DNA from 2 places in the Planifilum fulgidum genome. Region 2 is predicted to be linked to the other one. Evidence: a T-box and tRNA genes for the amino acid it is inferred to sense, from the RefSeq annotation. Region 2 holds a T-box; the other holds one or more tRNA genes.
What was found. The T-box of region 2 lies ahead of serS (serine--tRNA ligase). A T-box ahead of a tRNA ligase gene usually reads a tRNA of that ligase, here a tRNA-Ser.

Region 1 (7,303 bases), on a different contig from region 2:
CCTGGATCGCCCTTTTGGTTTCCGTCGCGGAGGAGATGCTGTTTCGGGGGGCGGTTCAGCATTGGCTGGGAATCTGGGGAACCAGCCTTCTTTTTACGTTGATACATTTTCGTTACCTGCGCCGGTGGGCAATGTCTTGCCTGCTGTTTGCCGTCAGCGCCGCCCTCGGGTGGTCGGCGGAGTGGAGCGGGACGCTGACCCCCGCGATCGTCGCCCATTTTATTATCGATTTCGTGATGGGCGCGTTGATCCGAATGGGAAGGATCCCCGGGATGGATGGGCCGCCGGACAAGGCATGACCGGCGAAAGAAGGGCATAGGCTGGGATGAGGGAACATGGCGGGGGGATGGAGTGATGTCCCGTCGGGATCTTTTGTTCGGCCCCCTTCTCACCTGGATTTTTGCGGGGATGGCCCTTCATCGGTTGCCGGAAGAGACGCCCGGTCCACCCTTCTGGCGGTATGTTTCCGTCGATTTTCTGGTGTTTCTGGTTCTGTGGGCCCTCTGTTTCCATCTCCTTTTTCGGACCGTCGCAAAGGGAGCGGGGGGATTTGCGGAACTCCCCTTGCCGGTCAGCCACCGGAAGCGGCTGCGCTGCGCCATTCCGGTGGTCTCGGCCCTGTTGCTGCTTCCTTTCCTGTTCTATCACGCGCCGGTGTTCGCCGCATTGGGAACGGGATTTTTCGGGACACGGGAGGCGCTGCGCTGGTTCCGGAAAAGGAGAGCCCGTTTGGAATAGGGGCTTGTCCGCGGCGGGCGAGGGACGCGGCGATCGGGTCGATCCGCCCCCCTCTGTCTGAGTTCCTTCGGTTTTACGGGAGAATGCAAAGGCGCTACATCCGGAGCACTCTGAGAGCCCGGGCCGCCTTTCTGGCGAAAACCAGGGGATTTTCCACCGATTCGAAATGAATGTAGAACAGGCGGAGGTTTTCAAATAACCAGTGATTGTGCAATGCCGTGACGAGAATTCCCTGTTTCCGGAGAGCCGAGATAAAGGGGTTGATTTCCCTTTGCAGGATGACCGTCTCGCCCAAATTCAGCGCCCGACCTTGCCGATCAATGCTCTCAAAGCTGAAAAAAGTGGGCAGCACCAGCGGGGAACGGCTGCGGCGCCCCAGAATGGTGACAGGGATGTTCCGGAATCTTTGGATGAAGCACACGCCATTGATGACACTCGGGGATCCGCCCACAATTCTGGCAAATTGACTGCACAGTCCATTCAGCGCCTCATGGGATGAACCTCCTTTATCCAATTGTTTTCACAATATGTGTCTGTTGGTCTTGATGCAGCATTTCTTTCCCCATTGATTGAAAAATGGGCTGATGAGGTCCCCCCTGAAGGCGCCGATTCGAAGAGGTCCGGAAAAACCGGTGCGCCGCAGGACAAATTTCCGCTAACCCCTTGACATCTTCTCCGTTTCTGTATTAAGATAATAACCGCATCGGTTCTGGAACGCGGAGAGATACCCAAGAGGCCGAAGGGGACGGTTTGCTAAACCGTTAGGGGGCCAAATGGCCCCGCGCGGGTTCGAATCCCGCTCTCTCCGCCAAACTTGGGAAGGACGCTCCGCCGACCGGCGGGTCGTCCTCCCTCATTTAAAGATGGGGCGGCGTAGCTCAGCTGGCTAGAGCGTACGGTTCATACCCGTAAGGTCGGGGGTTCGAGGCCCTCCGCCGCTACCAACGCGCAGGGGCGTAGTTTAATGGCAGAACAGAGGTCTCCAAAACCTCCAGTGCGGGTTCGATTCCTGCCGCCCCTGCCACAAATGCACGGGGGCATAGCCAAGTGGTAAGGCACGGGACTGCAAATCCCTTATCCCCGGTTCGATTCCGGGTGCCCCCTCCAACAGGTTGAAAGGATATCCTTCGAGAGAAGGATTCTTTTTTTATTTTTTCGGCGAGGGAAAAATTCCCGCAAAATTCTGGGTGAAAAAGGGACGACCTTGGTGTATCCTGTTCTCAGAGGGGAAAAACGGGAAACCGGTTGCCGGAACGAATGGGGAGATCCTCTCATACGCTGAAATGAAGAGGTCTCCGGCGAGGGAGGGTAAACCATGCGTGTCGAGCGATTGGGTCGGGATAAAATCCGCTTCTACCTCTCGATGGACGACTTGGTGGAACGCGGAATCGAAAAGGCGGACATGTGGCGGGACATTCCCAAGGTGCACGAGCTTTTCAACGATATGATGGAACAGGCGTACCAGGAATTGGGGTTTGAGGCGACAGGGCCCGTCGCAGTCGAGGTGTTTACACTTCCGGCCCAGGGAATGGTCGTCGTCGTCACGCGGGGGCGTCGGCCGCACTCCGACGAGTTTGACGATGACGATGTGTATGAATTGGAAGTCACCCTGGAGGAAAGCGATCGGATTATTTTCCGGTTTGCCGATTTTGAAGATCTCGTGCAGGCGGCGATGCGCATGCACCCACTCGTGGAGCGCGAAGGGAAGGTTTATGCCTACCGGGGACAATATTACCTGGTCTTTGACAGCGACGTAAAGACGAAGAATCTGGACGCCTTGGTGGCGATCCTTTCCGAATACGGCGAAGCTTCCACCGTGACGGAGCATGTGTTGATGGAGTACGGAACCACGGTGTGGGCGGAAGATGCCGTTCATCAGCTTGTGCGACATTTCTCCCGATGAAAAACACCGCGCCCTGTGCGCGGTTTTGTAGTGTTTTCACACCTGAAACCAGTCGTCGGTTCGGCCGGATGGCCGGCAAAACTCCCCCTTATGGATGACCAGCTGGAAATATTCCTCCCGGCGCAGCCCGCGGAGGTCCCCGTCGAAAACGCCGGGAAACACGCGTTCGATGGATGCCCGTTGGGTTCGATGCTGGCGGAGCGCTTCCGCAATGCGCTCAAGGTGGGGGGAGACGTCGATCACCGTGGAGATCAGGGCATCTTCCGTCGCGTGAACGGGCCGCCGCATCGTCCGGGCAATCGATTCCGGGATGGCGACGTAATACAGGGACAGGGATTTTCTTCGCTTGCTCTCGAGAACCGCCCGAAGGGCGGCTTTTTGAACGGCTTGGTGATCCGGGTGGCCGGAAATGCCGTGGGGCGGGAAGGTGATGATCACGTCGGGGGCGGTGCTTTCGATCACGGCGCCGATCTCGTCCGCCAACATCTCCTCCGGCAGGTCCTTCAGCCGGCCGTCCCCGTGATCCCGCAGGATGATGCGATCGAGACCCAAGATCTTTCCGGCGCGCTTCAATTCCTCGGCCCGGATGTCCCCGAGCTGTTCCGGCGGGCAAACCCCCGCCGTCTTTCCCGCTTCTCCCCGGGTGGCGCAGTAGAGGACGATGCGGGTGTCCTTCCGGTCGGCGTACCGGGCGATCGATCCGCCGCAGGTGAAGGTTTCGTCATCGGGATGGGCGAAGACGAGCAATGCGGTTCGGGACATGGCAGGCCTCCTCTCCAAAGCGGAAAAAAGTGGGACGATTTTCGGTCCCTTCTCATTATACTTCACTATCATCGGGCGGTGTTCTTTTTCTCGAAACTGGTGTATACTTGGTAATGAACTGATCGGGATCATATATTTTGAGGTGGTCAACAATGACACAGCAGACGGAAGAAACCGAAAAACAGGCGCTTCCCGAGGCGGAGGAACTGGATGTCCTCGCATCGACGCAGAAGGTGATCAAACGGGCACTGGAGAAGCTGGGGTATCCGGAGCACGTGTATGAGTTGCTGAAAGAGCCGTTGCGGGTGCTTACGGTCCGCATCCCCGTCCGCATGGACGACGGCAGCGTCAAGGTGTTCACCGGGTACCGGGCACAACACAACGATGCGGTGGGCCCCACCAAAGGAGGCGTTCGGTTTCATCCGGACGTTACTGAAAATGAAGTGAAAGCGCTTTCCATCTGGATGAGCATCAAAGCGGGCATTGTCGATCTTCCCTACGGCGGCGGAAAAGGAGGCATCGTGTGCGATCCGCGGAAGCTTTCCTTCCGCGAATTGGAAAGGTTGTCCCGGGGATATGTCCGGGCCATCAGTCAAATCGTCGGTCCGACCAAGGACATTCCCGCCCCCGATGTGTTCACCAACTCGCAGATCATGGCATGGATGCTGGATGAATACAGCCGCATCCGCGAGTTTGATTCCCCGGCCTTCATCACCGGGAAACCGTTGGTGTTGGGCGGTTCGCGAGGCCGTGAAACCGCCACGGCCAAAGGGGTCACCATCATGATCCGCGAGGCGGCCAAGCGCCGGAACCTGGATTTGAAGGATGCCCGGGTGGTGATCCAAGGGTTCGGAAACGCCGGCAGCTTCCTGGCGAAGTTCATGAGCGACGCCGGCGCCAAGGTGATCGGGATTTCCGATGTGTACGGGGGTCTGTACGACGAAAACGGCCTGGATATCGATTATCTGCTGGACCGCAGGGACTCCTTCGGCACGGTGACCCGCCTGTTTAAGGACACCATCACCAACCAGGAGCTTTTGGAGCTGGATTGCGACATTCTCGTGCCGGCGGCGGTGGAAAATCAGATCACCGCGGCCAATGCGCATCGGATCAAGGCGGATATCGTGGTGGAAGCGGCCAACGGGCCGACGACCCTCGAAGCGACGCGCATCCTGCATGAGCGGGGAATCCTCTTGGTGCCGGATGTGCTGGCCAGCGCCGGGGGAGTGACCGTCTCCTACTTTGAATGGGTCCAAAACAACCAGGGATATTATTGGTCGGAAGAAGAAGTGGAGCGCAAATTGGAAGAGATCATGGTCAAGGCCTTCGATAACGTGTACAACCTCGCCCGTTCGCGGAACGTGGATATGCGGTTGGCCGCTTACATGGTCGGGGTTCGCAAAATGGCGGAAGCATCCCGCTTTCGCGGTTGGGTATAAATAGGCTATAATAATTTTTGGACGCCATTTTCCAGAAAAAGCACCCTGTTTGTGGGGTGTTTTTTCTGTGGAGCCGGAGGGATACCGATGTACGATCCGATTATCGTCGGCGCCGGACCCTGCGGATTGTCCGTCGCCATCGAGACGAAAAAGCGGGGGATGAATCCCCTGGTGATCGAAAAGGGTTGTCTCGTCAACTCGATTTATCATTTTCCCACGCACATGCAGTTTTTCAGCACGCCGGAGCTGTTGGAGATCGGCGGGATTCCCTTTGTCACCGCGGGGGAGAAGCCGTATCGCGCGGAAGCGTTGAAATATTACCGGGCGGTGGCGAAAAAATACGAGCTGAATGTCCACACCTATGAAAAGGTGGTTCGGGCGGAGAAGGGAAAAGAGGGTTTCGTCGTGTTCACCGAGGGGAGGGGCGGCCGTGAAGGCCGTTATGAGACGCCCCATCTCGTGATCGCCACCGGCTATTACGACAATCCCAACCGGATGAACATACCGGGTGAGGATCTGCCGAAAGTGCATCATTATTTCCGCGAAGCCCATCCCTATTCCGACATGGATGTCTTGGTGGTCGGCGGAAAGAACTCCGCCGTGGAAGCGGCTCTGGAGCTTCATCGGGCCGGAGCCCGGGTGACGATGGCTTACCGGCGGGACGCCTTTACCAAGAGCGTCAAGGCGTGGGTGAAGCCGGTGATCGAAAGCGCCATCAACAAGGGTTGGATTCGCATGCTCTGGAAGACGGAAGTGAAGGAAATTTGTCCCGACCATGTGGTGCTGGAGCAGGAGGGGCGGGTGTTTACCCTCCCCAACGATGTGGTGTTTGCCATGACCGGGTACCGGCCGGATGTTTCCATGCTGCGCCGGCTGGGGGTTTCCATCGATCCGGAAACGGGGGCTCCCGTTCACGATCCGGAGACGATGGAGACCAGCGTCTCCGGCCTGTACATCGCCGGCGTGATTGCCGCCGGACATGACGCCAATTCGATTTTCATCGAAAACGGCCGCTTTCACGGGGAACGGATCGCCCGTCACCTGGAGGCGTCCCGGGCGAAAGTGGCGGGCCGAGGATGACCGGCAGAGGTCGTGTTAAAGGGAACGCTATTCGTCAAGACTATATGGATGTTGGAAAGAAAGGAGCGGATGCGCGTGACAGTATTGCGGAAGGAGGGAGAAGGAACCTTGAAAAATCGCTATCTCGTGAAGATCCGTTGCCGAAAGTGCGGAGAGCAGTTCACGCTGAAGGGACAGATGCGCAAGGGGCAGGTGGAAACCGGGTTTAAACGATGCCTCTGCGACAACGAAGATGACTTTGACATCACCATGGAAAAAGTGTGAGCCGGGTTGATCCCGGCTTTTTTTCTTGCATAATCCGGATGGGCGGCGATCAGACTATTTTTTGAAGCAAATCCGCGGAGACGGAAGCACCGGACTGCGGAAAACGGTGGCACAGGGAGTCGGGATGTCCGACTTTGAAATGAAGGAGTGAGCGGTCGTGTACAGACGGATTGCCGTCATCCTTTTGCCGGTGGCTTTAATCGGCCTTGTCGGCACAACCGTGTGGGGTTACCAGGAGAACCAGGAGAAAAACGCGCTGTTGATCAAAGCGGAAAACCAATATCAGCGCGCCTTTCACGATCTCAATTTTCACATGAACAAGTTGCAGGATGAGCTGGGGAAATCCCTCGCCCTCGGTTCAAGGCGACAAATCTCGCAATGTCTGACCAACGTGTGGCGGCTGGCCTACGCGGCCCAGAGCGACCTGGGACAATTGCCCCTGAGTCTGGTTCCCTTTGACAAGACGGAGGAGTTCCTGGCCAAGATCGGGCAGTTTGCCTACCAGGTCGGGCTCAGGGATCTGGACCGCGAGCCGCTGACGGACAAGGAGTGGAACACGCTCCGTTCCCTTTATAACCGTTCCAACCAGATCCAGCGGGATTTGCAAAAACTTCAGAAGCAAGTGCTGGAAAAGAACCTGCGGTGGATGGATGTGGAGCTGGCCCTGGCCAGTGAGGACAAGAAGATGGACAATACCATCATTGACGGTTTTCGCAGGGTGGATCGGTTGGTCAACGAGTATCCGGAAGTGGACTGGGGTCCGACGGTCAACAACATGTCAATGAACCAGCTGAAGGATTTCCGGAAGCTGAAGGGGAAAAGGATCACCGCGGAAGAGGCGAAAAAACGCTTTGCGAAAGTGTTGGACCGGCCCGACACCCGGGGAATCGAAGTCACGTCCGGGGTCAAAGGAGATGCTTCCACGTACAGCCTCAGGTTGAAGCGGGGGAAACACACGGTCTACGCGGATGTGACCAAGGTGGGCGGCCACGTGCTGTGGATGATGTTTGACCGCCCGATCGGCAAGAAGAAGATGAGCCTCGAACAGGCCGAGGGCAGGGCCGAAGCCTTCCTGGACCGGCTCCGTTATCCCTTTATGGAGGTGGTCTCCTACGAT
Region 2 (6,246 bases):
ACGACGTTTTGCTGATTCCGGCCAAGTCTGATGTGCTTCCCAAGGATGTGGACGTCTCCACCCGGTTGGGAGAGGGAATCCGGCTGAACATCCCGCTTATCAGCGCCGGGATGGATACGGTGACCGAGGCGCCGATGGCCATCGCCATCGCCCGCCAGGGCGGTCTCGGGATCATCCACAAGAACATGAAGATCGAGGAGCAGGCGGAGGAAGTGGACCGGGTGAAGCGCTCCGAGAGCGGCGTCATCACCAAGCCCTTTTACCTCCACCCCGAACACAAGGTTTACGATGCCGAGGCGCTCATGTCCAAATACCGGATTTCCGGCGTGCCGATCGTGGACAAGGAGCGGAAGCTGGTCGGCATCTTGACCAATCGGGACATGCGGTTCATTCGCGACTATTCCACGCCCATCTCCGAGGTGATGACCAAGGAGAACCTGGTGACGGCACCGGTGGGAACCACCCTCAAAGAGGCGGAGGAAATTCTCCAGAAACACAAGATCGAAAAACTGCCCCTGGTGGATGAAAGAGGGGTGCTGAAGGGCCTCATCACCATCAAGGACATCGAAAAGGCCACCCTGTTCCCCAACGCCGCCAAGGACGCCCAGGGACGGCTTCTGGCCGGGGCGGCCGTGGGGGTGTCCAGCGACACCTTCAAGCGAGCGGCCGCCCTGGTGGAAGCGGAGGTGGATGTCCTGGTGGTGGACACCGCCCACGGCCATTCCCGGGGCGTGCTGGAGACGGTGGCGGAACTTCGTCGGCGGTATCCGGATCTCTGCATCGTCGGGGGGAATGTGGCCACGGCGGAGGGAACCCGCGATCTGATCGAAGCGGGGGCCAGCGTGGTCAAGGTGGGCATCGGCCCCGGCTCCATCTGCACCACCCGGGTGGTGGCGGGGATCGGCGTGCCGCAAATCACCGCCATTTACGACTGCGCCACCGTCGCCCGCCAGTACGGCGTCCCCATCATCGCCGACGGAGGGATCCGCTATTCGGGGGATATCGTGAAGGCGATCGCGGCGGGGGCCGACGCGGTGATGCTGGGAAGCCTCTTTGCCGGAACCGAGGAGGCGCCCGGAGAATCGGAGATCTTCCAGGGTCGGCGGTTCAAGGTGTACCGGGGCATGGGCTCCCTCGGGGCGATGCAGGCGGGAAGCGGAGACCGGTATTTCCAGGAAAACGTGAAGAAGCTGGTTCCCGAGGGCATTGAGGGCAGGGTTCCCTACAAGGGTCCCCTGGCCGACACCGTCTTTCAACTGGTCGGCGGCCTGAGGGCGGGCATGGGTTATTGCGGAGTGAGAAACCTGCAGGAGCTGAAGGAGAAGACCCGGTTCATCCGGATCACCGGCGCCTCTCTCCGGGAAAGCCATCCCCACGACGTGCAGATCACCAAGGAAGCGCCCAACTATCACATCTGACGGTAGTCATCCGCAGGAATTCCCTGCGGTTTTTTCTTGAAAAAAGGCCGGCAAACCGGGGCTGCCCGCCGGCCCTTTTCTTTTTTTCGATGATGGCGAAAATTCCTTTGCCCCGATTTTCTTTCCCTCCGGATTTTTGTAAACTGAAAATCGGATCGGGTGAAGACCGGAAAACGGATGGAGTCACCGCGTCGGAGCCGCGGGGCGTGTCGGGAATCATCGCCTTCCGCGCCGTCTTCAAGCCCGGTTGGCTTTCAGATATGGTCTTCGGAGGTGGAGCCTTTGAGCGGTCGCCTTTTCCCCCTGTCGGTCAAGATGACGGCGGGGTTTTTGATGGCGGTTCTGTTTCAGGGGACTGTGGCGGCCCCCGTTCCGGCTTTGGCGGCGGAACCCTTTCCGGAAGTGAAAGCCAAGGCCCATGTGGTGATGGAGTTTGAAACCGGGCTCGTGCTGGATGGCCACCGGGAGGACGAGCCGCTGCCCCCTGCGAGCATGACCAAAATGATGACCGAGTATCTGGTGTTGGAGAAGATCCGCTCGGGGGAGATCGGCTGGGAGGACCGGGTGCGCATCAGCGCCCGCGCCGCCGCCATCGATGAAGCCCAGGTTTACTTGATCGCCGGCGAGGAGTGGACGATCCGCCAGCTGTTTGAAGCGATGGCCGTCTATTCCGCCAATGACGCCACGGTGGCCCTGGCGGAACACCTGGCGGGCAGCGAAGAGACCTTCGTCAAATGGATGAACGAAAAGGCGAAGGAACTTAAAATGACCAACACCCATTTCCGGAACAGCACGGGATTGAATGAAGCCAGTTATCCCAATCCGCCCAAGGGAGAGGGGAAACACGTGATGTCCGCCCGGGACGCGGCGAATCTCGCCCGGCGGCTTCTCCTGGATTTTCCCGAAGTGAAGGAGATTATCGCCAAGCCCCGGATCACTTTCCGGGGGAGGGAATATGCCAACTGGAACCGGATGCTCCCGGGGCAGTCCCAGTTCTATCGCGGCGTGGACGGGGTGAAGACGGGATATACCGACGAAGCGGGATACTGCTTTGCGGGAACCGCCGAGCGGGACGGGATGCGGCTTGTCACCGTGGTGATGGGGACGGGTTCCCAGAGCGCCCGCTTTCAGGAGACGCGCCGCCTTTTGGATGCCGGCTTTGAGAACTACGACCTAAAACCCTTGATTTTCGAGGACAAGCCCCTGCCTGGATATATGGAAAGGATTCCCGTTCCCAACGGGGTGGCCCGGGACGTGGCCATTGCCGCCGACCGCACCCTCGTGCTTCCCGTCCGCAAGGATCAGATGAAAAAGTACACCTTCCGCGTCACGTATACCCGAAACGTGGTCGCCCCGCTGACGGCGGGGACGCCGGTGGCGGAAGTGACCGTTCTCTATGACGGCAAGAAGATTCCCGGCGTGGAACCGGTCCGGCTGGTGGTTCGGGAATCGGTGGAGGAAGCCGGTTGGCTCCGCCTCTTTTTCCGGAAATTGGGCGATGCGATCAGCGGCTGGTTCGGCTGAAAGCTCCTTCCCGTTGGTTGTCAATTTCCGGTGGTTCCGTTACAATACTTGTATTGAAGAATCACCGAGTTGGGGAATCCATTTGCTCGAGAGACGGGAGGATGGAGCGATGTCCGCTAAGGTCGAAACGAGGAACGGCACCGTTTCCGGTGCCGAAAAGGCATATGAGACGGGAACCGATCGAGTCAAGCGGGGAATGGCGGAAATGCAGAAGGGCGGCGTCATCATGGACGTCGTCAACGCGGAGCAGGCGAAAATCGCCGAGGAAGCGGGAGCCGTCGCTGTCATGGCCCTGGAGCGGGTTCCGGCGGATATCCGCGCCGCCGGCGGCGTGGCCCGGATGGCTGATCCCCGCGTGATCGAGGAAGTGATGAACGCGGTCAGCATCCCGGTGATGGCCAAGGTGCGGATCGGCCACTTTGTCGAAGCCCGCGTCCTGGAGGCCCTGGGGGTGGACTACATCGACGAGAGCGAAGTGCTCACTCCCGCCGACGAAGTGTACCACATCGACAAGAAGCAATTTACGGTGCCCTTCGTCTGCGGCGCCCGGGATCTGGGCGAGGCCCTGCGCCGGATCGGGGAAGGAGCTTCGATGATCCGGATCAAGGGAGAACCGGGAACGGGCAACGTGGTCGAGGCGGTTCGTCACATGCGCATGATGATGTCCCAAATCCGCAAGGTGCAGTCCATGTCCCGGGACGAACTGATGGCCGAAGCGAAAAAACTGGGGGCGCCTTACGATCTGCTGTTGCAGGTGCATGAGACCGGCCGGCTCCCCGTGGTCAACTTTGCCGCCGGCGGAATCGCCACTCCGGCGGATGCCGCGCTCATGATGCACTTGGGCGCCGACGGCGTGTTTGTCGGCTCGGGGATCTTCAAATCCGAGAACCCGGAAAAATACGCGAAGGCCATCGTCCAAGCGACGACCCACTACGAAGATTTCGACCTGATCGCCAAGCTGTCCAAGGGTTTGGGCTCGGCGATGCCGGGAATCGATATTTCCACCCTCGCCGAAGCGGAACGGATGCAGGAGCGGGGTTGGTAATGGGAGGAATGACCCCATGAAGATTGGCGTGCTCGCGCTGCAGGGGGCCGTTCGGGAACACCTCCGCATGCTGGAGCGTGCGGGGGCGGAGGCGACCGCGGTGAAGCGGCCCGAACAGCTGGCCGGTCTGGACGGGTTGGTCATCCCCGGCGGCGAATCGACGACAATCGGCAAGCTGATGCATCAATACGGCCTGTCTGAGCCGATTCGGGAGATGGCCGCCTCCGGCAAGCCCCTGTTCGGAACCTGCGCCGGCCTCATCCTGCTGGCCAAGCGGATCGAGGGGGCGGAATCGGCTCACCTGGCGCTCATGGACATCACGGTTCGACGCAACGCCTTCGGCCGGCAGCGGGAAAGCTTCGAAACGGATCTTCCCGTGGCCGGGGTGGCCGACGATTTCCGGGCCGTTTTCATCCGGGCCCCTTACATCACCGAAGTGGGCCCTGGTGTGGACGTGCTGGCCCGGATCGATGACAAGATTGTGGCTGCGCGGCAGGGTCACCTGCTGGCTTCCGCCTTCCATCCGGAACTGACGGAGGACGTCCGGATGCACGCCTTCTTCGTCGAGATGGTTCGGGAAGCGTCCGCCGTCCGGGTCTGAAGGCGGGACAGGCTTGGAAAACGGGTTTTTCCCGGCTTTGTCCGGGATACAATGAAAAGGAGAGACATATTTCAAAGGCGAGGATGAGAACCAGTACCCGGAAGAGGGCGGCGGCAGAGAGACGGTGGTCGGTGCAAACCGTCCCGCTCCTCCGGGGAATCCCTCTCGGAGCCGTGCGCGAAAGCGGCGGAAGCCGCAGAAGCGTCGACCGGATCGACGGCCGTTATCCCGTCCAGAGGTGGATCGGGGATGTGTTTTCCCGGTCAAAAAGGGTGGCAACGCGGGCCTTCCGTCCCTTTGATGGCGGAAGGCTTTATTGTTTGAAGGAGGGATCGCCATGCTGGATGTGAAGTTGCTGCGAAACCGCCTGGATGAAGTGCGGGAAAAGCTGAAACACCGTGGAGAAGACATCAGCGGCTTGGATGATTTCGCCGGTTTGGACCGGCGGCGGCGCGAACTGCTCCAGGAGAGCGAGCAGCTGAAAAACAAGCGCAACACCGTGTCCAAGGAGATCGCCCGGAAAAAGAAGCAGAAGGAGGACGCCTCCCGGGAGATCGCGGAAATGCGCCAAGTGGGGGAACGGATCAAGGAACTGGACCAGGAGCTGCGCCAAGTGGAGCAGGAGTTGGAATCCGTCCTCCTCACCCTGCCCAACATTCCCCACGAGAGCGTTCCCGTCGGCGATTCCGAGGAGGACAACGTTCCCGTCCGCCATTGGGGGGAGATTCCGAAGTTTTCCTTCGAACCGAAACCCCACTGGGAATTGGCCCGGGAGCTGGACCTTCTGGACTTTGAACGGGCCAGCCGGGTGGCCGGTTCCCGCTTCGTCTTTTACAAGGGGGCCGGAGCCCGTCTGGAACGGGCCCTGATGAACTTCATGCTCGACCTGCACGTCGAGAAACACGGCTACACGGAAATGATCCCGCCATATCTCGTGGGGCGCGACAGCATGATCGGAACCGGTCAGCTCCCCAAGTTTGCCGAGGATTCCTTTGCCGTCGCCGACAGCGACTACTATCTGATCCCGACGGCGGAGGTCCCCGTGACCAACTACCACCGGGGGGAAATCCTGTCGGCGGAGGAACTGCCCAAAAAGTACGTCGCCTTCAGCGCCTGTTTCCGTTCCGAGGCCGGGGCCGCCGGCCGGGATACCCGGGGTCTGATCCGCCTCCACCAGTTTAACAAGGTGGAGTTGGTGAAGCTGGTGAGGCCCGAGGACTCCTACGACGAATTGGAAGCGCTAGTAAAGGATGCGGAGGCGGTGCTGCAGCAGCTTAAGCTTCCCTACCGGGTGGTGCTGATGTGCACCGCGGACATCGGCTTCGCCCAGAGCAAGAAATACGACCTGGAGGTGTGGATGCCCAGCTACGGAACCTACCGGGAAATCTCCTCCTGCAGCAATTTCGAGGATTTCCAGGCCCGGCGCGCCAACATCCGTTTCCGCAGGGAACCGAAGGCCAAGCCGGAATTTGTCCACACCCTGAACGGATCGGGTCTGGCCATCGGCCGGACCGTGGCCGCCATCATGGAAAACTTTCAGCAGGAAGACGGCAGCATCCTCATTCCGGAGGTGCTTCGCCCCTATATGGGCGGCATGGAGCGGATCCCCTCCGATTGAGGAAGGAAGGCCGTATTCAGATGCCGGGTTTGCCGCTTTA

Region 1: it has a tRNA-Ser gene. The T-box ahead of serS (serine--tRNA ligase) is inferred to sense a tRNA for this amino acid. The anticodon was not compared.

Annotation. Positions count from the first base shown of each region.
Region 1 is NZ_FOOK01000004.1:98,699-106,001, forward strand. It holds gene BM063_RS03405 (CPBP family intramembrane glutamic endopeptidase) at 1-299, shown strand, start outside; gene BM063_RS03410 (hypothetical protein) at 355-738, shown strand; gene BM063_RS03415 (DUF1259 domain-containing protein) at 833-1,222, opposite strand; tRNA gene BM063_RS03420 (tRNA-Ser) at 1,457-1,549, shown strand; tRNA gene BM063_RS03425 (tRNA-Met) at 1,606-1,682, shown strand; tRNA gene BM063_RS03430 (tRNA-Trp) at 1,689-1,762, shown strand; tRNA gene BM063_RS03435 (tRNA-Cys) at 1,772-1,845, shown strand; gene BM063_RS03440 (genetic competence negative regulator) at 2,054-2,641, shown strand; gene BM063_RS03445 (PIG-L deacetylase family protein) at 2,678-3,403, opposite strand; gene BM063_RS03450 (Glu/Leu/Phe/Val family dehydrogenase) at 3,556-4,842, shown strand; gene BM063_RS03455 (YpdA family putative bacillithiol disulfide reductase) at 4,930-5,922, shown strand; gene BM063_RS03460 (hypothetical protein) at 6,031-6,186, shown strand; gene ypeB (germination protein YpeB) at 6,344-7,303, shown strand, end outside.
Region 2 is NZ_FOOK01000041.1:17,583-23,828, reverse strand. It holds gene guaB (IMP dehydrogenase) at 1-1,418, shown strand, start outside; gene BM063_RS15885 (D-alanyl-D-alanine carboxypeptidase family protein) at 1,701-2,942, shown strand; gene pdxS (pyridoxal 5'-phosphate synthase lyase subunit PdxS) at 3,052-3,987, shown strand; gene pdxT (pyridoxal 5'-phosphate synthase glutaminase subunit PdxT) at 4,004-4,588, shown strand; T-box leader at 4,660-4,888, shown strand; gene serS (serine--tRNA ligase) at 4,926-6,206, shown strand.